DNA from 3 places in the Neobacillus sp. MER 74 genome. Region 3 is predicted to be linked to each of the others. Evidence: riboswitches for the same ligand, from Rfam matches in the RefSeq annotation. Region 3 holds a riboswitch; each other region holds the start of a gene.
What was found. Region 3 has a riboswitch for lysine ahead of M3610_RS22700 (amino acid permease). Riboswitches for the same ligand answer to the same signal wherever they lie in the genome.
Positions count from the first base shown of each region.

Region 1: another riboswitch for lysine. It lies ahead of M3610_RS19885 (ABC transporter substrate-binding protein); the one in region 3 lies ahead of M3610_RS22700 (amino acid permease).
Region 2: another riboswitch for lysine. It lies ahead of dapA (4-hydroxy-tetrahydrodipicolinate synthase); the one in region 3 lies ahead of M3610_RS22700 (amino acid permease).

Region 1 covers NZ_JAMAUV010000014.1:60,202-68,085, reverse strand. Annotated here, with positions in the region: gene M3610_RS28060 (PEP-utilizing enzyme) at 1-1,167, opposite strand, end outside; gene M3610_RS19900 (PEP/pyruvate-binding domain-containing protein) at 1,164-2,072, opposite strand; gene M3610_RS19895 (amino acid ABC transporter ATP-binding protein) at 2,310-3,032, opposite strand; gene M3610_RS19890 (amino acid ABC transporter permease) at 3,029-3,712, opposite strand; gene M3610_RS19885 (ABC transporter substrate-binding protein) at 3,785-4,582, opposite strand; lysine riboswitch at 4,663-4,845, opposite strand; gene M3610_RS19880 (M20/M25/M40 family metallo-hydrolase) at 5,029-6,681, shown strand; gene M3610_RS19875 (vanadium-dependent haloperoxidase) at 7,287-7,884, shown strand, end outside.
Region 2 covers NZ_JAMAUV010000031.1:31,637-39,520, forward strand. Annotated here, with positions in the region: gene M3610_RS25355 (methyltransferase domain-containing protein) at 140-739, shown strand; gene M3610_RS25360 (MarR family winged helix-turn-helix transcriptional regulator) at 1,108-1,527, shown strand; gene M3610_RS25365 (MFS transporter) at 1,541-2,755, shown strand; gene M3610_RS25370 (hypothetical protein) at 2,850-3,035, shown strand; lysine riboswitch at 3,133-3,312, shown strand; gene dapA (4-hydroxy-tetrahydrodipicolinate synthase) at 3,442-4,329, shown strand; gene M3610_RS25380 (ribonuclease J) at 4,491-6,164, shown strand; gene M3610_RS25385 (response regulator) at 6,247-6,768, opposite strand; gene desA (Delta(5) desaturase DesA) at 6,860-7,884, opposite strand, start outside.
Region 3 covers NZ_JAMAUV010000021.1:28,448-36,331, forward strand. Annotated here, with positions in the region: gene M3610_RS22675 (DMT family transporter) at 1-174, opposite strand, end outside; gene M3610_RS22680 (PH domain-containing protein) at 368-982, shown strand; gene M3610_RS22685 (nitroreductase family protein) at 1,022-1,654, opposite strand; gene M3610_RS22690 (winged helix-turn-helix transcriptional regulator) at 1,788-2,147, shown strand; gene M3610_RS22695 (YitT family protein) at 2,190-3,002, opposite strand; lysine riboswitch at 3,208-3,398, shown strand; gene M3610_RS22700 (amino acid permease) at 3,501-4,982, shown strand; gene M3610_RS22705 (helix-turn-helix domain-containing protein) at 5,067-5,291, opposite strand; gene M3610_RS22710 (hypothetical protein) at 5,451-5,624, shown strand; gene M3610_RS22715 (hypothetical protein) at 5,714-5,869, shown strand; gene asnS (asparagine--tRNA ligase) at 5,866-7,257, opposite strand; gene M3610_RS22725 (alpha/beta hydrolase) at 7,400-7,884, opposite strand, start outside.

The DNA.
Region 1 (7,884 bases), on a different contig from region 3:
CGGCTTAGGATTTCTTAGAAGTTCAACTAATTCATCTAAATACAGGAATACAACATCCTCGTTATTTTCAATGACAGAGTGGTTAACTAATGTATGCCCCACATTTAAAATAAATGGACGAGCCTTTGCGGGCAGCATAGCATCAATATAGAAATGATGATCCTCGTCTATTCCCCACATTTTTAATGCCATATTATGAAGAGCTTTAAATGTTTCTTTGAGCTCCCCCTCCGGCATTTTCGAAAGTACTTCCTCCACTTTCTTTTCTCTTTTTGAGATAACTTCCTGAAGTTCAGCTTCAAAATCAAAGTCCTTCTCAAGATAGTTTTTAATAACTTTTAAAGCATGATAAGGATTTTCTACCCAAGTTTCGTCTGCAAATTCATGGCTGTTTGCTGTACGATAACCATATTCCTCAAGGAATAATTGAACAGACGATAAAAAATGTCTACCTTCTTCGGAGATCTGTAGTGCTTCTTGTAATTGTGCACTATCTGTATCATGAAATAGTTTTGATAATATCTCTGAATCTTTTACAATCAAAGAAAGTTTCCATAGTTCTCTATCCGTTTCCATTGACTTATGCATTGTACCTAATAACAAATCATAAACTTCTGTTGTATTTTTTGTATTCAATAAGGCACCATAAACCTCTTCAAGAGCCACGCCTATTGACAATCTTGGCATGACCACCTCAAAATGAATGGACCAAATTTCTTTGAACATTTCATACAGCTCTATTACTTTCTCTTCTGCATCCTTTAACGTTAGGTTTTGGTCTTTATACTCGTTTAAGCGATGATAAAAAGGTAAAAGTGTATTTTTAACATGTTCATCAAGAATCTCAGTCAATCTTGGAAATACTGGTTTCATTGCCTCTTGGTGCGCTTCTAGGCGAACCTCTAAATTATCATGCATTCGAACTGTTTGATAGTAATAGCCGTTGGTCATCTTCACATGAAATTGTTTAACAGGCAATTGGAGCTTTTCAAAGGCTTTTAACGTTCCTTCTGATACGGCAGGGGCTATATAAGAAGAAAATAACGGTGTTAATGGTTTTTGAAAGTGAGCACCATCCAGTTCCCAAAATACATTCTTCTCTTCATCAGCTAAAAATAAATTCTTTTTAAAATCCTTAAATTCTAAGTTGTTTATAAATGTACTCATGATGCTTTCCCCCCTTTTAATGTCGTGATTGGCCTTGATTGCAAGATGAAAATTTGATGATTATTTATAGCAAACTCAATATCTACTGGATATTGGTAATAAGCTTCAATTTCCTTTGTAACATCCGTTAACTGATGGATTAAATCCTCTTCTAAACAAAATACTTCCTGTTGTTCAATAGGTACATCAACGGTTTCGTTTCCGCTCTCGGCAGGAATAATTTGAATTTCCTTTAGTCCTAGTTCCTTCATAATATGATTGCTTTGTTTATTAATAATGAACATATCTGGTGTGACGCTGCCATCAACAATGGCCTCACCTAAACCATAACTAGCATTTATAAGAATTTCGTTTTGGTTATGTGTCACTGGGTTTGTACTGAAGATAACACCTGAAACATCTGCGTTAACCATCCCTTGTACGAGGACCCCCATTTGAACATCGGAAAGTGAAATGCTGTTATTTTTGGCATAATCCAGTACATAGGATGAAAAATAGGACGCCCAGCATCGCTTTATGCTATGTAAAAGTTCTTCCAGAGTTCTTACGTTCAAAATTGTCTCATATTGTCCAGCGAATGATGCGCCTTCAAGATCCTCTAGTGCAGACGATGAACGTACCGCAACTGCATAGTTCGAACTTTTCTTCAAAGCTTCAAACTTCTCTGCAATGGTTAATTCCATATTAGCAGGGAATTTAGCATGGATGATTTCATCTTGAACGTTTTCATTGCTTGTTGTATTAATATGGTTGAATGAAAGAAACTCCTTAAATGCGTCCGAAGTGACTACGTAACCATCTGGAATATTATTTAAAATTCTTTTAATTTTTGACAGATTCATTGCCTTAGAACCTATTAAGGTATGATCATAGTTAATTGCATTTGATAAGGAAACTAATGACAAATTACAATACCCTCCTATTTGATTCATTATTTTTTGTTTTGTAAACAATACGTAAATATGTAAATTTCATGTAAACACTATGTAAATAGTACCATTTATTCAGATATTTAGGAACCCCTTTTCTCTATCAATTCATTACCTAAGAACTAACTGATAAGGTACAAAAGGAGGGTTAAAATACAGAGCCAAAAGATAAAAAAACTGCCTTGAATACGCCAAGGCAGGTTTGATTGCATTCTATAATATTTGGTTCAAAAACCTTTTCGTCCGTTCATGTTTTGGATGGACAAAAATATCATTTGGATGGCCTTCTTCAATAATATTTCCGTCTGCCAGCATAATGACTCGGTCGGCCACTTCTTTCGCAAATCCCATTTCATGGGTCACAATCACCATCGTCATCCCGTCACGTGCGAGATCCTTCATTACCTGCAGCACTTCACCAACAAGTTCAGGATCCAACGCTGAAGTCGGTTCATCAAAAAGCATCACTTTTGGTTCCATCGCTAATGCTCTCGCGATCGCTACCCGCTGCTTTTGCCCGCCGGATAATTGTTCAGGATAGTAGTTGGCTTTATCCTCTAAGCCTACCTTTTTAAGAAGGGCCATGGCTTTGGAAGTCGCGGCTTCCTTTGTTTCCTTTCTGACAAACATCGGTGCTTCGATAATATTTTCGATAACTGTTTTATGAGGAAAAAGATTGAAATGCTGAAACACCATTCCTACCTTTTCTCTTACTTTATTTAAGTTTGTTTTTGCGAGGTCTATTTTTTCAGAATCAATGATAATGTCACCGCTCTCTGCCACTTCTAAAAAATTGAGGCAGCGAAGCAGCGTACTTTTACCAGAGCCGCTGGCACCGATCAGAACAACGACCTCTTTCTCTTCTACACTTAAGTTAATCTGTTTTAATACGTCAAGCTTACCAAAGGATTTTGAAAGATGGCTAATTTCAATCATGCGATTACTGCCTCCTTAGGTCTGCTGACATCCATTTTCTTTTCAATCCGATTAGCAACCCATGTGAAAATCAGAACGATAATCAAATAATAGACGCCGACAACAAAGTACGTTTCAAATGGCATATAGTTTTCACCTTGGACACTAAGAGCCGTGTTATATAGGTCCGTCACGGCAATATAGGCAACAAGGGAAGAATCTTTTAAGCCAATAATAAACTGATTGGCTAAAGACGGAATTGCTCTTTTGAAAGCCTGCGGGAAAATAATTCTCCTCATCGCAAGAGAATAGGACATTCCGAGTGACCTTGCCGCCTCCATCTGTCCGCGGTCAATGGATTGCACCGCTCCTCTAAAAATTTCCGCAATATAGGCTCCTGTATGTACACCTAATGCCAGAGCCCCTGCCGTGAAGCTGTCCAGGTTCACGATATTGGCAAGTCCATAATAAAGGAACATAATCTGAACAATGAGAGGCGTTCCACGAATAATACCTATATAGATATCGGCAATGCGATTTAGTATTTTACTAGAGGAAATTTTAAAGCCCGCGAAAATTATACCAATCACCATGGCAAATAATAGCGAGATGGCCGTTATCGCGATGGTCATCCAAGAAGCTTTCAAAAAAGCAATTCCGTGTTCACTAAAAATACTGATAATATTTTCAATAAATATCATGATGCGTACCTCCTTCGTTGAATCGTGCAAGCACCCACATCAGGTGCTTACACTAAAATCTTTGATCCTGTCTTACTTTTCCATGATGTTTGTATTAAACCATTTCATACTGATTTTTTCATACGTCCCATCGTTAATCATTGATTGGATAGCTTCGTTGATTTTATCAGCGAGCTCTTTGTTTCCTTCAGCTACCGCTACACTGACACGGTCTTCATTCAATAAATCGCCAATGGCCTTAATTTTTAAGCCTTTTTCATTTTTAGCACTCACACCGACAATTTTATCCGTGATGACCGCATCTAAACGGCCAAGCGCCAAATCTTGAAGGGCGTTAACGTCAGTTGGATAGCCTTTCACTTGATCAGATAATTCATCGGCCATGTCTTTCCACGTACTAGCTTGAATAACACCAATTTTTTTGCCTTTTAAATCCTCTTTCGATTGAATCGCGGAATTGCCTTCCGCTACAAAAATCTGTGCACCAGATAAATAATATGGATTGGTGAAATCAACTTGCTTATCTCGCTCAGGTGTAGCAGTCATACTTCCAATAATGGCATCATATTTGTTTGCCTTTAATCCTTGGATAATCGTTTCCCATGGATTGGTTACAGGGTTGGCTTCAAGCCCAATTCTCTTAGCAATTTCTGTTCCAATTTCAACATCAAATCCAGTCAATTTACCGTCTTTCTTAAAGTTTAACGGTGGATACTGCCCGGTCATCGAGAATGTTAACGCACCTTTTTTCACTAACTCATGCTTAGAGCCACTTGCTTTTGCTGCCTTTTCTCCATCAGGCTTCTCCGTGCCGCAAGCAGATAAAATCAACATCATCGCCGCTGCTAATAAAAATGCAAACTTTTTCATAAAAATCCCCTCCTAGGTAATAAAAAAACACCGTCCATGTGAGTATGACGGTGTTCTACACACCCTCATCAGTTAGCATTGGTGAAGATAGTTCTCCACAATTCCAAGGAACTGTGACAGTTCTGCCCCTATTCGAGTGCAGACCCAGCTTTCTGAAAGCAGTGATTTCAGAAGCTTCGGCGATGGATCCTTTTTCCTATTTTCATAGATTTCACTGAATCTCCAATAGGATACTAATATCAATCGCGACCTCTACCCCATCTAATGCTTAAAGATGAGGATTTATATTTAGTTTAATGAAACAAGTTTTAGTATATATAAATATTCTTACTTTTGCAATAATATTTTTGATGTTATTTTTTATCAAAATTAAAGACTTGACGGGCTTTCTCTTCTGAGATACATTTTTTCTAAATACCAATTTACTAGAAAAGAAGGTCAGGCGTATGTTGCAATGTCGTGAGGATGTGCTGACATTCACGAAACAGCTTGTAAACATTGAAAGTGTCGTTAATACCAATGGCGAAAAGGCCATTGCACAGTCTTTATATTCTATGATTTCTTCTATTCCCTATTTTTCACAAAACCCTAGCCACCTAGTGTTAGAACAAACACTCAACGACGATCAAGAGCGTTATAATGTTCTTGCTTTTGTGAAAGGAACGAAGGGAACGAGCAGCCGCACGGTGATTTTGATGGGTCATATTGATACGGTTGGGATTGAAGATTTTAACCATTTAAAAGACCAGGCTTGCTTCCCAGACCAACTGATGGAGTCACTAAAAATGGAACAGCTGCCGGCTGCCGCTAAAGAACATTTAGACTCAGGCGACTGGTTATTTGGCCGCGGCGTCCTTGATATGAAAAGCGGGGTTGCCAGTCACTTATACCTCTTAAACTATTATTCCGAGCACCCTGAAGAACTAGACGGTAACATTGTTCTCTTATCGGAATGTGACGAAGAGGACAGCTCCCACGGTGTTCTTTCCGCATTGAAAACATTGAAACGCTGGAAAGAGGAACATGGGTTTACCTATGTAGCCGCGATTAATGCGGATTTCGTTTCACCAAGATACGAAGGCGACGAAAATCGCTATATCTACAAGGGGACCGTTGGAAAGCTGCTGCCATCTTTCTTTATTACCGGAGCAGAAACGCATGTAGGTTCCGCCTTTGAGGGACTCGATCCGAACTTTATTGCGGCCGAGCTGACCAGACAAATCAATTACAATCCGGAGCTTTGTAACGAAGCGTTTGGTGAAACCACCGTTCCTCCTGTTTCGTTAAAACAAACAGATTTGAAGCCTTCTTATACCGTTCAAACGGCCTTAGCTGCCTATGTTTATTACAATTTCTTTATTCATTCCTGGTCGCCAAAGGACGTGCTTGAAAAATTAAGGGAACAAGCGATAATTGCTTTTACCAATGCCCTGACTTCCTTCGAAGAAAGATATAAACAATACAGCACATTGAGCGGCGAACCCTATGTACAGCACCCTTGGAAACCTAGAGTGATGACGTACGAGGAAATGGAACAATTATTGGTTGAAGAGAACGGCGAAGCGTTCACGGCACATATGAGTCAATTTAAAGAACAGCTTTTAAAAAATACAGAACTAGATACGCGCATGTTTGCCGCAAAAGTGGTTGAGGAAGCTTGGAAATGGATGAATGATAAAAGTCCGGCCATCATTCTGTTTTACTCATCTCTGTACTCCCCACGAATTGAATTGACAGGGAAAACAACGGACGAGCTTGCTTTAATTACGGCCTTGGATGAAGCTGTGGAAGAGCTCCAGCCAAACTATCAACATCCGATGGTGACACGTAACTTTTTCCCTTATATCTCAGATATGAGTTTTGTTGCGCTAAGTGATGACGAAGCCGGTATTAATGCCGAATCAAACAATAACCCGGGCTGGGGCACCAAGCTCTTTGTAGACTACCAAGACATTCGCGATATCAATGTACCAGTAATCAATATCGGCCCTTATGGTCTAGATGCTCACAAGAAACTTGAAAGACTAGAAATGACCTACTCCTTTGAAATCGTACCAAATCTAACAAACCTCGTGATTCAGAAACTATTAAATCATTGAGGCCAAAAGCCTGTAGACTCGTCTGGTCTACAGGCTTTTTTGTTTTGCGGCACCGGCGCGATCGGAAAATAAGCGGAGTTTTTCCGGTTAAATGCAGAATGGAGCTCGTTTTGGGGTAAATAAGGGAAGTTTTTCCGGTTATTCAAAGCGAAATCCACCATTTTCGCGCTTTTCGAGTAAATAGGAGGAATTTCTCCGGCTATTTTGGTTATTTTTAATGATAATTTCTAAATAAGCGGAATTTTTCCGCTTATTTATCTGATCGGATGCTTAACATGATCCCCCAACCGATAAGAGCGGACCCTCTTGATCCCGGATGCAGGAATCAACATCTTTTTGTCGACTAGTTGAGAAAGTGCTTTTTTTTACCGTTTAAAGACTTGCGGAGTAGTTAATATAAAAAGAATAGTTAGAGAAGAATTTGAGGATAAAACTATCTTTAGTTTAATAGAAATTTGTCAATTTATATTTTATATTTCGACCATACCATTCTGAGACCAAGAGTTTAATATATTTTCCCCCAATGCCATTTCCAAGAATAATAAAAATAATAAATTTCATAAACAAAAAAAGAAAAAATGAATACGATAAATAGAGGTGATCTATTGGACAAGCACAAATTTAAAAAGGTAATTAAAAAAATGTCCAGGTATATAAATTCGTGTCTTCTCGGTCCCTTATCTCCTGCCGAAAGACGCGATAAAGCATTTGAAATTCGTATGGAGGCCGCGAAATTCTATAAGAATCAGCCGCTGGTCAACCATCGAAATAATGGGGATGAAGATAGGTATCCAAATAAAATAGCCAGTTATTCGAAAGCATTGCCGCATAATGAGTTAGGAGAGGTTAATCTCAAAGCATATCATAATTATTTAGAAGCTTTGAAATCAGGAGACTCGAAAGATTTTGAGAAGATTCCAATGGGTGGTGCTGCGAAGCTGGTAAATCCACAGTCTGCATATGCATATGACTTAGTCGGACCCGATAGTCATCAGCTGGTTCTTCACGCACCTCCAGACTTTAGCAGTGCTGATCTTGCTGGAGAAATGGTTGAGCTTTATTGGCAAGCACTTGCAAGAGACATTCCATTCAATGAATACGATAGCAACCAATTAACAAAGGATGCAGCCGCAGAACTTTCAGGTCTGCCTGTTTTTAATGGGCCAAAAATCAATGGACAAGTCACGACAGGTACATTGTTCC
Region 2 (7,884 bases), on a different contig from region 3:
CAATTGCCCACCGCGACCATGCCTTTAGTAATCCAATCAGTGAAGACAAGATCATGAAGATGCTCGATATCATCTCTCCAATGCAAAAGATAAAGTAATTGATATAGGAGCAGGAAAGTGCGAACTGTTAATCCGCTTGGTGGAAAATTATCAAGCAGCCGCTACAGCTATCGAATTGTATGAAGGGTCCATCGAGGAAGCAAAGCAAAAGGCACACGGCAGAATTCCTGAAGGCAGCATCGAATTTATTGTGGAAGATGCCGCCTCAGCAGTCAAAGGATGCGAGGAAGATGGGTATGATTTGGGGATTTGTATTGGTTCAACCCACGCATTAGGTGGAATGGAACCCACCTTACAGACATTAAAACGTCTAGTTAAGCAAAATGGTTACATTCTGATTGGCGAGGGATATTGGAAACAGACTCCAAGTCCTGCGTATTTAGAAGCGCTCGGAGGCGCTGATGAGTCGGAATGTAAAACCCATGCGGATACTGTTAAGGCTGGCGAGGAACTAGGATTAATCCCGCTTTGGTCTTATGTTGCCAACGATGATGATTGGGACGATTACGAGTGGCTTTATTCGATGTCCGTCGAGAACTATTGTCTTGAGAATCCAGATGATCCAGATTGTAATGCGATGTTGGAGCGGATTCGAACATGGCGCCGGACCTATTTGACCTGGGGCAGGGATACGTTGGGATTCGGCCTGTATTTGTATCGGAATAACAAAAACAAATAATACCTTACAAGCCTTATATACCAAGGCTTCAACCCTATTTAATCAAACGTTTGATTAGTTTTTCAGCGGTATTTTCCGACCTTTTTTAATCAAACGTTTGATTAGTTTTTCCTCAAAAAAATTTCTCACACCAGAAAAATCCTTCAATACTAAGGCCTCGCCCCCATTTAATCAATCGTTTGGTTAGTTTTTTCAAAAATACCCTATACCCTCATAAATCTATATATCTCAAGGCTTCAGCCCTTTTTAATCAAACGTTTGATTAGTAACCACAATTAGACTTATAAAACCACATCTGTTACACTAATATAGTTACCCAGGGTAATTATTACTCTAGCTAACTATTCGACTTATTCGAGGTGATTTAAATAAAGACTTCACAAAAATTCTTTCATCAATTATTGATGCTTTACCGCCCGTTTGAAAATAAATTGAATTTCCATTTGGCTGAGCATCAACTTCACAGAGCTCAATGGTCTATTTTTCACTGCTTATCCAATAATGGACCTGCTACACTTGTGGATCTTTCTCATTATTTATATGTAGAAAAACCCACAGTTACTAGGACTATTAATCGATTAGAGGAACTGGGCTATGTCGAACAGGTTCCTAGCCATGATAAACGTGAAAAGCGGATACAGCTGACTGAACTAGGAAAAAAAGTATATATAGAAGTTCGGGTCACGATTGATCAGTTTGAAAATGACATCTTAAAAGGTATCTCAGAACACGAACAGCTTGAAACCATCCAGATTATGGGGATCATTCGAGATAATATTATTAAGTAAGGGGTTTAATAACGTGAATCAACCAAGAGCTAAACTTTGGACTAAAGATTTTACGATTGTTTCCGGGGTCAATTTTTTCGTCACTTTAGTCTTTTATTTATTAATTGTCATCATTGGTGTCTATGCAGTAGACGAATTTCATGCTTCCACAAGTCAAGCAGGTCTTGCCACAGGAATCTTTATTGTTGGTTCATTAATTGGCAGGTTTTTGATCGGTAGATTTATTGAGTCTATTGGAAGGAAGAGAACATTAATCACTGGTTCCATCCTTTTTATTTTCACCCTTCTTTTATATTTTCTGAATTTCGGGATTACCTTCCTGCTTATAACACGACTACTCCATGGGATTGCAGCCGGAATGGTTGGTACAGCAACAGGAACGATCGTGGCCCAGATTATCCCTGCTTCACGGAAAGCTGAAGGAATTGGCTATTTCAGTATGAGCGCAACATTGGCTACCGCAATTGGCCCATTCATTGGCCTATACATGACCCAGCATACGGACTTTCAAATGATATTTATTTTCTCCCTTGTAATAGGGATCATTAGTTTAGTCACAGCGTTCTTTGTAAATGTGCCTCAATTAGAAGGAACACCCCAACCAACTGAAACAAAAGGATTTAAACTTTCTAATTATATTGAGCCCAATGCATTGCCAATTGCAGTTATTACATTAGTAGTAGCTTTTTGTTATTCCAGCGTTCTTTCATTTATTAACTTCTATGCAATAGAAATTGATCTAGTAAGCGCTGCAAGTTTCTTTTTCTTAGTTTATTCTATTGCCGTATTGTTATCACGCCCCCTTACCGGCCGTATAATGGATTTAAAAGGGGCAAACTATATTATGTATCCATGTATTATTGCCTTTGCCGTTGGTTTGTTTCTGCTTAGCACCGCAAACATCAGCATTATTTTATTAGCAGCAGGAGTATTAATCGGCCTTGGTTTCGGTAACTTGCAATCAAGTACCCAAGCCATAGCAGTAAAACTAACTCCTCCCCATCGGATGGGTTTGGCCACTTCCACTTTCTTTATCTTTCTTGATGCGGGTCTGGGTTTCGGTCCATACATCCTCGGGTTTATTATACCGTTAACAGGCTATCGTACTTTGTATGTCATTTTAGGTGCAGTCGTTCTTGCATCGATGGTTCTTTACCACTTCCTGCACGGTAAGAAAGAACTTCCAAGAAGAACCAGGGTGAATGAACCAACACCTGGCACTCATTGATTTCAAGCACCACCCTTCAGGCGGCAGACATAAAACCCGTCTTAAGCAAATATGATTAACATAAGAATCCTAAATAAAGGGGTCGGTAAATTTGATGATTTTTAATAAAATTGCATTATCCTTCGTAGTTTTCTTTTCCATCAGTATGATCATAAATACTTATTTAGGAGAAAAGGAACAGATTCAATCGGATGTTATTTATTTTGTGATGAACGGGTTTGCATATATTGTATCTGCATTAGAAGTAGAAAAAGAAGAACAGGGGTTAGAAACTGCATAAACTTTACAAATATAGTTCCTTTTCCCCCTTGAAACAAAAGGAATATTCTGATATATTTACTATTAATTATATATTTTTCTTACTTCAATACTTTTGAAGTGAGGATAGAGGTGCAAAGACCATTAGTACACAACTGGAGGATAATGAGGTCCAACGATGGTTGTAGAAAGGGGAATTTGCCGAAGTTTCATTGATTCTCATGATCATGAAGCTGGTTCTGCTATTGAATAAATACAGAACTGTCATATAGGAGACTATATGGAGGGCTATCTTACGCACGGGAACTTAGTTTTATTTATGTTTCTACTGCAACAGTGAACCCTCACTGTTGCTTTTTTGCGTTGAATTTTGAATGGCCTTGCCCACCTCTAAATTTTATAAAAATTTATTAAAAGGGTGAGAAAAAATGAATTTTGGCCAAGTTTTAACCGCAATGGTTACACCATTTGATCAAAATGGCGAGGTTGATTTTAACGCAGTAAGAAGATTAGTAGATTATTTAATTGAAAATGGGACGGACGGTCTCGTCGTTGCCGGTACAACCGGTGAATCTCCAACTTTAACGACGGATGAAAAAATCGCTTTATTTAAAGCCGTTGTCGTCGCAGCGAGAGGAAGAGTCCCAGTTATTGCTGGCACTGGCTCGAATAATACACGGGCATCTATCAGTTTAACAAAGCAAGCTGAAGAAACAGGTGTAGACGGGATCATGCTCGTTGCTCCATACTATAACAAACCTTCCCAAGAAGGTATGTATCAACATTTCAAAGCAATCGCTGAATCTACATCATTACCGGTTATGCTTTATAATATCCCTGGTCGAAGTGTGGTCAATCTATCCGCAGAGACCATTGTTCGCCTATCCCAAATCGAGAATATTGTTGCTGTTAAGGAAGCAAGCGGCAACCTGGATGACATGGCTTCTATTATTAGCCAAGCCCCTAGTGATTTTACCCTTTATAGTGGGGATGACAGCTTAACATTGCCGGTTTTAGCGATTGGCGGTGCTGGAGTTGTATCTGTTGCTTCCCATGTAATTGGCAATGAAATGCAAGAAATGATAAATCATTTTAAAAATGGACGCGTCCAAGAAGCGGCTCACTCTCATCGCCAACTGCTTCCTCTTATGAAGGCATTATTTACGGCTCCTAATCCGGCCCCAGTAAAAGCAGCCCTGAACATGAGCGGGGTGCAGGTTGGTGGACTTCGATTGCCATTGCTGCCTTTGAGTCACGATGAAGAAATGGCATTGCAAGTGGTTTTACCTGGACACCAAGTCAAAACATTAATTTAAATGCTGGTAGGCTGTCAACACATAGGGAATTTTGAATTCCGTACTGTTGACAGCCTTTTATTTTTCGGACCCTGACTGAAATTTTTCACTTTCCCTTTCCAATAAAGTCCAACCAAAAGGGCATACTATTCATATTTACATGGAATAGGGAGGATATTTACTTGCAAACCAATAATCAGCAATTATCCATTTTTGCTTTAGGCGGTATCAATGAAATCGGAAAAAACATGTATGTGGTTCAATATGCAGACGATATTTTTATTATTGACTGCGGCGGGAAGTTTCCAGATGAGAGTTTATTAGGAATTGATTTAATTATCCCTGATATTACTTATTTGGTAGAAAATCAGGAGAAAATCCGTGCTTTAATTGTCACTCATGGACATGAGGACCATATTGGCGGGATTCCGTATATATTAAGAAAATTGAACGTTCCTATTTACGCTACCCGCTTTACCTTGGGCCTGATTGAATTAAAAATTGACGAACACAGGTTGAATGGCAACACGAAACTCGTGACGATTGATTCAGATTCCAAGCTTGAGTTTGGAGAAACAACCGTTTCCTTCTTCAGAGTAAGTCACAGTATCCCGGATTGTCTCGGCATTGTTTTTCATACTCCTGAGGGGAATGTCGTTCATACTGGGGACTTCAAATTTGATTTAACACCAGTGAATAATCAACATTCTGATATTCATAAGATGGCTGATATTGGTGAGCAAGGTGTCTTAGTTTTAATATCAGAAAGTACCAATGCCGAGCGTAAGGGGCTAACGCCATCCGAGCAAATGATTGGTGGCACTTTAGATGAAGCCTTCATGAAAGCAGAAGGAAAAATCTTTATATCTACGTTTGCCTCGAATGTAAATCGTGTCCAGCAGGTTGTCGCCTCTGCCATAAAATCTAATCGAAAGATCGCCCTGCTTGGCCGTAGTATGGTAAATGTCGTTTCTGTTGCGATAGAGCGCGGGTATTTAAACATGCCAGAGGGAATGCTTATCGAAGCACGGGATGTTGACCAACTGGCGCCGGAAAAGGTTGCCATCCTATGTACTGGAAGTCAGGGGGAACCTATGGCCGCCCTTGCGCGACTGGCAAGCGGAAACTACCGGGATGTTTCCATTTATCCTGGGGATACAGTTATCTTAGCTGCCTCCCCAATACCGGGCAATGAAAAAAATGTGTCGAGAATCATCGACAACTTATTTCAACTAGGTGCTAAAGTGATCTATGGCTCGGGTAGTTCAACGGGCATGCACGTTTCAGGGCACGGTTATCAGGAAGATTTAAAGCTCATGCTTACCTTAATGAAACCAACCTATTTTATTCCGATTCATGGTGAATATCGAATGCTGCATCATCACCAGATGTTAGCAGAGTCTGTGGGCGTAGAAAAGGGAAATACATTTATTATTAAAAATGGTGATGTGGTTGATATCGAAAATTCCGTTGCCCGTCAGACCCGGTCCATTCCAGCTGGGGATACGTATGTTGACGGGATGGGCGTTGGCGATGTTGGGGACATTGTGCTCAGGGACCGGAGGCAGCTTTCTGAAGATGGAATGCTCGTAATTGTGATTACCATTAGTAAAGGAGACCGGAAGATTATTTCTGGGCCTGACACGATTACCCGCGGGTTCGTCTATGCCCGTGACTCAGACCAGCTCCTCAAAGAGATTAACCGCCTTACTAAGAAAACCATTAATGACCTCCAAACTGAAAATATCCGCCAATGGAATGTCATGAAACAAAACATCAAGAAAAGCGTCGGACAATACGTATTCGCCCAAACAAAAAGAAAACCGATGATTCTCCCTATTATAATTGAAATATGAAAAAGGGTGTCAGGCACCATGTGAAAAAATTTCACATGGTGCCTGACACCCAATGTTTTAATTGTTTTAATTACCTTCATTTTTAACCTGTTGGCAATTTTATTTTATCTAGTATAGTGGTGAGATAGTTTTTGACTGTGTTGATTTTTGTATGTTCTTTGAGGTGGTGGTGTTGGCGGATTACTTCCATATCTTGTTTTTGGTCAATGGGGTCTTCATCAATTAGTTCGGCGTTATAAATTTTATCCCCGTTATGAATGCTGCGAATGGAATTGGCTAGTTCATCACTAGGGCTATCCTTCAATAAAAACCCTCTTACCTCCGCCCGTAATGCACGACGATAATATCCACTTCGCGCAAAGGTAGTTAGGATAATCACCTTGCAGCCAAATGACTTTAATGCTTCTGCTGCCTCTAGCCCACTCATTTCAGGCATCTCTATATCCATAATACAAACATCAGGCTGAAGTTGATGCACTAGTGAAAGCGCCTCTTCCCCATTGCTCGCCTGACCGACCACTTCCATATCTTCTTCCAAATTCAAGAGAGAACCCATTGCTCCAAGCAGCAGTTCCTGATCCTCTGCAATAACGATTCGAATCATGTAAGCTCTCTCCTTATCCGGCAGTTGTTATGTAAATAACAACTCCCCTTAATGAAGGGGAGCTAGCCTGTTATAATGGGACCCTTAGTTGTTAAATTTCCGGTTTCACTTGTTGGACAGTGAACTTTTTCTTTGCTAAAACTCTAACTTCTTTAAAGGTTACAAAGTTTTTTTGTTCTTCATCCCATAAACGGAAGCGAAGAGACTTTAAGCTTGTAGCAAGGGTAATTGTTGGAACCTTTTGTAATGGAGGCGTGTTTTTATGTGCCTCTTCCAATTTATAGTTAGGTACTCTTGGGCTTAAATGGTGCACATGATGAAAGCCAATATTTCCAGTTAACCATTGCAATACTTTTGGAAGTTTATAGAATGAACTTCCTTCTACTGCTGCTTTCACATATTCCCACTCTTTATCTTCTTCAAAGTAAGAATCCTCAAACGTATGCTGTACGTAGAACAGCCATACACCTAATGCGCCTGAAATCATGAAAATTGAGCCTTCAACTAAGAGAAATGACTGCCATCCGATAGCCAAACAAAGCAAACTGATTAAGGCTACAATGAGCATATTGATTAAATATGTGTTATTACGTTCTTTTCTTTTTGCACCTTTACGATTAAAACGATTCTTAAGAAGGAACACATAGATCGGACCCAACCCAAGCATTACCAAAGGATTGCGATAAAAGCGATAAGCCAAACGAAGTTTTAGTGGTGCTGCTAAATATTCATCTACTGTTAATGTCCAAATATCTCCTGTACCTCGTTTATCCAAGTTTCCACTTGTAGCGTGGTGAACGGCATGTTCATATCCCCATTTATCGAACGGGAAGATCGTTAGTACCCCCATCATCGTGCCAACGATTCGATTCGTGCGCCGGCTTTTAAAAAAGGAATAATGGGTGCAATCATGAAAGATGATAAATATCCTTGTGAGAAATCCTGCAGCAAGGATGATTGGTACGAGTGCTAACCAATAGGAAACGGATAGGCTCAAATAGCCAAGGTACCATAAGGCAATAAATGGTACGACCGTATTAATAATCTGCCATACGCTTTCTTTTGTCGTTGATTTTTCAAAGGGAGCCACTTGTTTTTTTAGAGTCTTCGTATTTT
Region 3 (7,884 bases):
GGGTTTAAGATTTTTTCTTCCAATGACAATAATAAGTAAAAAAGGGACCATAAAGAAATACCTTAAAGAAGCACTCCAAATCCAGCTGCCACCTGACTGGTCCATCGATCTGTTGAGGATAAACGTAAATGCAAAAAAGAAAGCCGCTAAGATCCCTAAAATAATCGGCCGCAATAACCTCAACTCCTTCTATTACATTATTAATATGTATATAGTGTATTTTCCATTATAATAGGGGAAGTATCAAGTTGTAATTTTTTTCTATATATGTGAATATTAACGTATAAAGTTTTTTGAGTAGTGATGAAACTTTATTGTCCCCCATTCGTAAGAAGGATGGAGAATTAAAAAAGTGAGGGTGATATTCATGTTTGGAAAAGTAGCTGCCGATATTTTAGGATTAAGTGATGTGGGCTCTGTTATTAAACCCGAGAATTATGACAAGGTAGACGCAGACGATTATGTCATGCATGAAGACAATGAAAAAATTTATTTTCTTATTAAATCCAAATCAGATGAATATTGCTTTACCAATAATGCTCTTATCCATTTAGATGGCACAAGTGCAACTAGCAAAAAACGGATGCTCCATCGTTATAGTTATGCTACCAACCGAATCTCAGACGTATATCTCGAAACCGCTGGAACGGTTGACCTTGACGTCGAAATTAAATTTAAAATTGGCTCCGTGCCTTTCTCCATTGATGTACATAAAAAACATATTGAGGAAATTAAGGATTTATATAAAGCCCTAATTAAAATTTCAGAAATATCACATGAAAATGAAATTTCTCTTCAGTTCGCTAAACAAAGCTTAGATGTTGCCTCCACTACTTTAGGTCGTGTGACAAGTGCAGACAGTAATTTGGTTGTACAATTCAAAATGCTTAATCAAGCGGCTTTTCAATGGTTAGAAGACAGCAAAAAGCAATATATAGTCAAAGATTTCGGGTATGTATTTGAAAAGTATATCAATAACTAAACCTTGAGGCGCATGAAAATTTTTCATGCGCCTCCTTTTTTATTTATATTCTATTAAAACATCTTCCAACGGCAAACGAGTGGTATTAAAAGCAGGTGCTGCCGCCTTCCCCACTGAAATCAGGACAATTGGAAATAGTCGATCTTCAACATTAAACATTTTCACAAATTTTTCTTTATCAAATCCACCCATGGGAACGGTGTCATATCCTCGATCTTTTGCAATCAACATCAATTGCATTGACACTAAACCAGCATCAAATGAAGCAATATTTTTTAAGACTTCTTCTGAAGCAAATGGATAGGTTTTATTGGTACCTTCAATTAATCGATTCATATTAGCCTCATCCATAAAACCAGCTTCAAAGGCACTTTGGTATACTTTTTCCACGCTTTTATACATTTCCTTATCACCTAAGACAGCAATAACAGCAGAAGCTGTTTCGACTTGTTCTTGATTATTGGCTACTGCTCTAAGTTCCTTTTTTAACTCTTGGTCTTGGATCACGATAAAACGCCATGGTTGTAGATTACTTGAGGATGGTGCTTGTGTTGCTTCTTTTAACATTTCTTTTATTTCTTCTTGAGAAATTTTATATGTTGAATCATATTTTCTAACGGAGTGACGTTCTTTGATAACATCAGATAAACTTTTCGTTAAAGTAGTTTGCATGAGAGATTTCCCCCTAATCAATTTAACTTACTAATAGTAAGTGCATAATCATCTTACTATTAGTAAGTACCTTTCGTCAAGAAAATAAACTATGATATGATATCGTTAGAAAAGTAAAAAAGAGGGATATTATATGAATGAACCGAACAACCACAAGTGTATGACTCCTTCTGAAGAGGAAATTAAGCATATATGTACCAATTTTCATAATGCGATTGAATTTATTGGTAAACGTTGGATGGGCTCCGTTATTTTTTCACTTATGGAGGGCCCGAAGCGATACCATGAAATTGTTACTTCCATTCCTGGAATCTCTGATCGATTGTTAACCGAACGCTTGCGTGATTTAGAGAATGAAGGATTGATTATTAAAAGGGTGATTGCCACTTCACCTAAGAAAGTGGAATATGAATTAACTCCAGCTGGGAAGGATCTTGAAGAAGTTATCCATGTGTTATTGAAATGGATAAAAAAACGAGGAAAATCCCGATGAAACAAAAAGGGTTACATCCATTTAATAGATGCAACCCTTTATTTATGGACTTGGCCGATGAAACAGCCCCATTACTTCAATCGTTTCTGTAATATTAACAAAGGAACGCGAATCGACTTCCGTGATTAAGTGTTTCACTTCATTAAGTTCGTATCTGGAAATGACTGTTATCAATACATTCCGCTGGTTATTTGAGTATCCGCCAACACCGTCCAAAACAGTTAAGCCTCGATACAAATTCTTTAGTAAATGATTCCTCATCTCTTCGCCTTTATCTGTAATAATCATTAGAGTTAATTTTGCATGATCCGTATAGATTGCATCGACTACTTTACCTGTCACAAAAATAGATACTAAGGTATAAAGTGCAGAATCCCAATCAAACAAAAATCCACTAATCATAATAACTACCGCATTCATACCTGAAAGTAAAGTACCAATTGGAAAATCCCTTTTTCTTGCTACGATCATGCCAATAATGTCAAATCCCCCAGTCGATCCGGAACAACGGAAAACGATTCCGACACCTAAGCCCGTTAACGCACCACCAAAAATAGATGAAAGAATTCTATCATCTGCGATCGCAAATACGGGAATTACATATAATCCTATCGAGATAACAATAACCGAAAAGATCGAATTCACGATAAATCTTTTTCCTAACATTTTATATCCAATAATTAACAAAGGAAAATTCAAAAGGAAATTTGCCACCCCTGTATTCACCGGTGAGATCATCCCTAATATCATTGAAATTCCACTTAATCCACTGCTCAATACTTCATGTGGGATTAAGAAAAGGTTAAAGGCAACCACAATAATTAGAGATCCCAATATCATTCCAACAATCTGCATGGTAAAAATCCTCCTAATACGAACAGGCATCAATTCTAATTCAAAATAATACCGATACTCTCACTTAAAGTAAAATAAAAAAATTAATTTAAAAAAAACAAATTATCTGTTTATTGCTGATTAGAAAATTACATATTGACAAATCTATAAAAATTCATTTACTATATTAATATATTTAATTTCATATGATAAATCCTCATCAAACCGATGAGGTAGAGGTCGCGGTTTTTATTAGTAAAGTGGACGAGATGTGAGAGACATTCATGACTCTACTTAAAAGGAAAAACTGCCGAAGTGTGCTTTTACTCTTCAAAAAGCATGCTGGGTCTGTCTTCAAATAGGAACAGAACTGTCACGATTATTTCTACCAGCTAATCGTGTTGAGCTATCTTTCGGAAGGTATGATGCGGGGTATTGTAATGCCATCGATTATTCCTCGATGGCATTTTTGTATTCCAAACTCCTTCACGAAAAAAAGAAAAAAGAGGAGTCAAGACTATGCAAACAGCTAGAGTATTAAAAGAATCTGAATATACCAGTGATTTAACACTAGAAAAAGCTCCATCGGACTTAAAAAGAGGGTTAAAATCTCGTCATCTCACCATGATTTCGCTTGGCGGAACGATTGGAACGGGACTTTTTCTTGCTAGCGGCGGCGCAATCCATAGCGCAGGACCTGGCGGAGCCATCCTATCCTACCTTGTTATTGGTGTCATGGTTTACTTTTTGATGCAAGGGTTAGCTGAAATGGGTGCCTATATGCCCGTTGCAGGAAGCTTTAGTACGTATGCCACCAAATTTGTCGATCCCTCCCTTGGTTTTGCGCTCGGCTGGAACTATTGGTATAACTGGGCCATAACGATTGCTGCAGAATTAGCTGCGGTAACGATGATCATGAAATTCTGGTTCCCAAATACTCCTTCATTTATCTGGAGCGGTATCTTTTTAGTGATTATGTTTCTCTTAAACTACCTTTCTGTTAAAGGATTTGGAGAAGCAGAGTATTGGTTTTCCTTAATTAAAGTGGTAACAGTTATTATTTTTGTTGTTACTGGTACGTTAATGATTTTCGGTATCATGGGTAATGAAGCACCTGGCTTCAAGAACTTCACGATTGGTGATGCACCATTCCACGGTGGATTTTTGTCAATGCTAGGCATCTTTATGGCTGCAGGCTTTTCCTTTCAAGGAACTGAACTTTTAGGTGTAGCAGCTGGTGAAACAGAGGATCCAAAAAAAGCCATCCCACGTGCCGTGAAGCAGGTGTTCTGGCGTATTTTATTATTTTATGTATTGGCGATTTTAGTCATCGGGCTTCTTATTCCTTATACAAATGACAATTTAGCAAATGGCGACGTTACTGTAAGCCCGTTTACTTTGGTTTTCCAAAAGGCAGGAATTGCTTTCGCTGCATCAATCATGAATGCAGTAATCTTAACCGCCGTTTTATCGGCAGGAAATTCAGGAATGTATGCATCAACTCGTATGCTTTGGGATTTGGCCCGACAAGGTAAAGCTCCTAAATTCCTTGGAAAATTAAACAAAAGAGGCGTTCCAGTAAATGCCTTAATTGCAACAACTTTGGTGGGGACACTTGCTTTCCTTGCCTCATTCTTTGGTGATGGAACAGTGTATATCTGGTTGTTAAACGCTTCAGGCATGTCCGGCTTTATCGCTTGGCTGGGGATTGCAGTTTGTCATTATCGTTTCCGAAAGGCTTTTATTGCCCAAGGCAAAGATTTGAGCTTATTACCATATAAATCAAAACTTTTCCCATTTGGCCCTATCTTTGCTTTTCTTGTATGTGGATTTGTTGTTTTAGGACAAAACTATTCAGCATTTATGGGTGATCATATCGATTGGAATGGAGTATTAGTCTCCTACATCGGCCTGCCATTATTCTTACTTGTTTGGGTGGGATATAAATTAACAAAGAAAACGAAAGTAATTCCTTTAAAGGAATGTGACTTAAACCCTTAATTCCAAAGAAATAGTACGCAAAAATGCGTGCTATTTTTTTCATACAAAAAAACAGACTCTATGTTGAGTCTGTTTTTTATGCTTCTATGCTTCTTTCTCCTCTGAAGACCAAATATATAAATCTTCAATGCGGCAATTCAATTCTTTGGAAATGGTCATTGCAGTATTTAAGTTCATTACTTTCTTTGACAGATAGTCGTTGAGTTGAGTTTGAGGAATATTTGTATTCCTTTCCAAACTTTCCAAGTCCATACCGTTTTTAGCTAGTAATTCTTTGAGGTTACTTTTTCTTGCCTTATAATTTGTCAAAATGACACCTCACTTTCTTTAAAGCATAACACATTACGTTTTGTTTTGAAAGGAAGTGGGCTTTATGATTTCCAATTGAGTTTACTTATCCAATAAGATAGCAATAGGATTAAGGATTTTATGATATACTTAATAAGGAATAGGTAAAGGGGTGTAAAAGTGAAAAACTCAACCAATCTATACAAAAACGGACAATCTGTAAATATTATTGAAACTGGCGAAGTCGTCACCATTCTAAAATCACAATATGTAAAAAACATGAAAAGATATTCTTATATCGTTAAGGAACACCCGGAAACATTCTTTTTCGAAGAGGAATTAAAGGACCAATAATAATCAAAAAAGAGAAGACCAGTTCGAAACTGGTCTTCTCTTTTTAATTAAAGGCTGTTTTAAAGGGAAATGTTGATTGTGGAACTCTGTTGATTGGAGTGGAAGGCACGAAGACTCCTGCGGGAGTACGGGGCAGGGGAGACCCCGCAGGCGCTGAAAGCGCCGAGGAGGCTCCCCGCAACGCCCGCGGAAAGCGAAGTGCCTGGAACGGAAATCAACAGACAAGTTTAACACAGCCTAATTAAAACTCAGCATTCCCTGTTGTTCTTGGGAACGGAATGACGTCCCTAATATTAGTCATTCCTGTTAGATACATAATTAAACGCTCAAAACCAATACCATATCCTGAATGTTTCGTACCGCCATACTTCCTTAATTCCAGGTACCACCAGTAATCTTCTTCAGTCATGCCAAGTTCATTTATTTTACCTGCTAAGATTTCTTCACGTTCTTCACGCTGACTTCCGCCAATCAATTCACCAATACCCGGTACTAATAAATCTGTTGCAGCAACTGTTTTGTTGTCTTCATTTAGTCTCATATAGAAAGCTTTGATTTCTTTTGGATAATCAGTAACAAATACAGGTCGTTTAAATACCTTTTCACTTAAATAGCGTTCATGCTCGGTTTGCAAGTCAAGGCCCCACTCAACTGGATAGGCAAACGTTTCACCTGACTCCCGTAAAATATCAATCGCTTCTGTATAGGTCACACGGCCAAAGTCTGCCGTATAGGCATTATTTAACCGGTCTAGTAAACCTTTTTCAATAAAGCTGTTAAAGAAATTCATTTCTTCAGGAGCCTGTTCTAATACATAGCCAATTACATATTTCACCATTTCTTCTGCTAAATCCATGATATCCGGCAATTCAGCAAAAGCAACCTCAGGCTCAACCATCCAAAATTCCGCCGCATGTCGCGCAGTGTTAGAGTTTTCTGCTCTAAATGTTGGGCCAAAGGTATAGACATTCCGGAATGCCAATGCAAACGCTTCTGCCGATAACTGCCCGCTTACGGTCAAATTGGTTTCTTTGTTAAAGAAATCCTTGCTAAGATCCGTTTTGCCCTCTTCATTTTTCGGAAGATTGTCCATATCTAAGGTAGTTACTCGGAACATTTCCCCTGCACCTTCTGTATCACTGCCGGTAATAATTGGTGAATGAACATACACAAACCCTTTATCTTGGAAAAATTTATGAATCGCATAGGACGCAAGCGACCTTACACGAAAAACGGCTGAAAATGTATTAGTCCTTGGCCGTAAATGGGCAATTGTTCGTAAGTATTCAAACGAATGCTTCTTCTTTTGCAATGGATAATCCACATTTGACGTACCTTCAATCACAATGTCAGTCGCTTTTATTTCAAAAGGCTGCTTTGCTTGAGGAGTATGAATAAAATCCCCTTTTACCCTAATGGATGAGCTGATTGGAAGTTTCGCGATTTCCTTAAAGTTCGCTAACTGCTCATCAAAAACAATCTGTACACCTTTAAAAAAGCTGCCATCATTTAATTCAATGAACCCAAAAGTTTTGGAATCACGAATGGTCCGAATCCACCCAGTTAATTCTACTTTTTGATCAATATAGCTTTCGGTATTTCTGTATAAATCCTTGATTAAGGCCTGTTTCATTGGTTTTCCTCCTAAATCTTATGTAAAAAGGTAAAAAAAACCTCCCATCCCATTGGGACGAAAGGTAATATTCCATAATACTATCATCGTTTTTCTTTTATCCCTTCAATATTATATAAAAATCATATCAAATTAGCAATATTCAACAAGATTTCCGTTTTAAAAGTAATTTTTTAGTCAGCGTCGATTCTTTTAAAAGCTTGGATTTCTGCCCGGAGAATTGCACATTCAGCCATTCTATCCGGTCATAGAAGGCATCTTCGCAGTCGGAAAATTCATGATTCGTATCATACCAACTGATTTTTTTTGGAGAACTAGCAATTGAATAAAGAGAATTAGCATGGTTTCGACCGATATATTCGTCATTTTCAGCAAATTGGAAAAAGATCGATGCTGGCGAAGCATTTTTAACATAATGAATCGCATCCAATTTCTTAAGACTCGAAATAAAAAATTCGAAGCGTTCAGGTGGTAGGAAACCACGAATTAGCACGGCTGATGGATGCTCACTTGTCATTTGCATCTCTGACACCTGTCCATATCCTGAGATCAGAATAAATGTTTTTATGCGATTTTCAATACCAGAAAGAATACCACCCCATGCTGCCCCCATGCCTTGGCCGACAA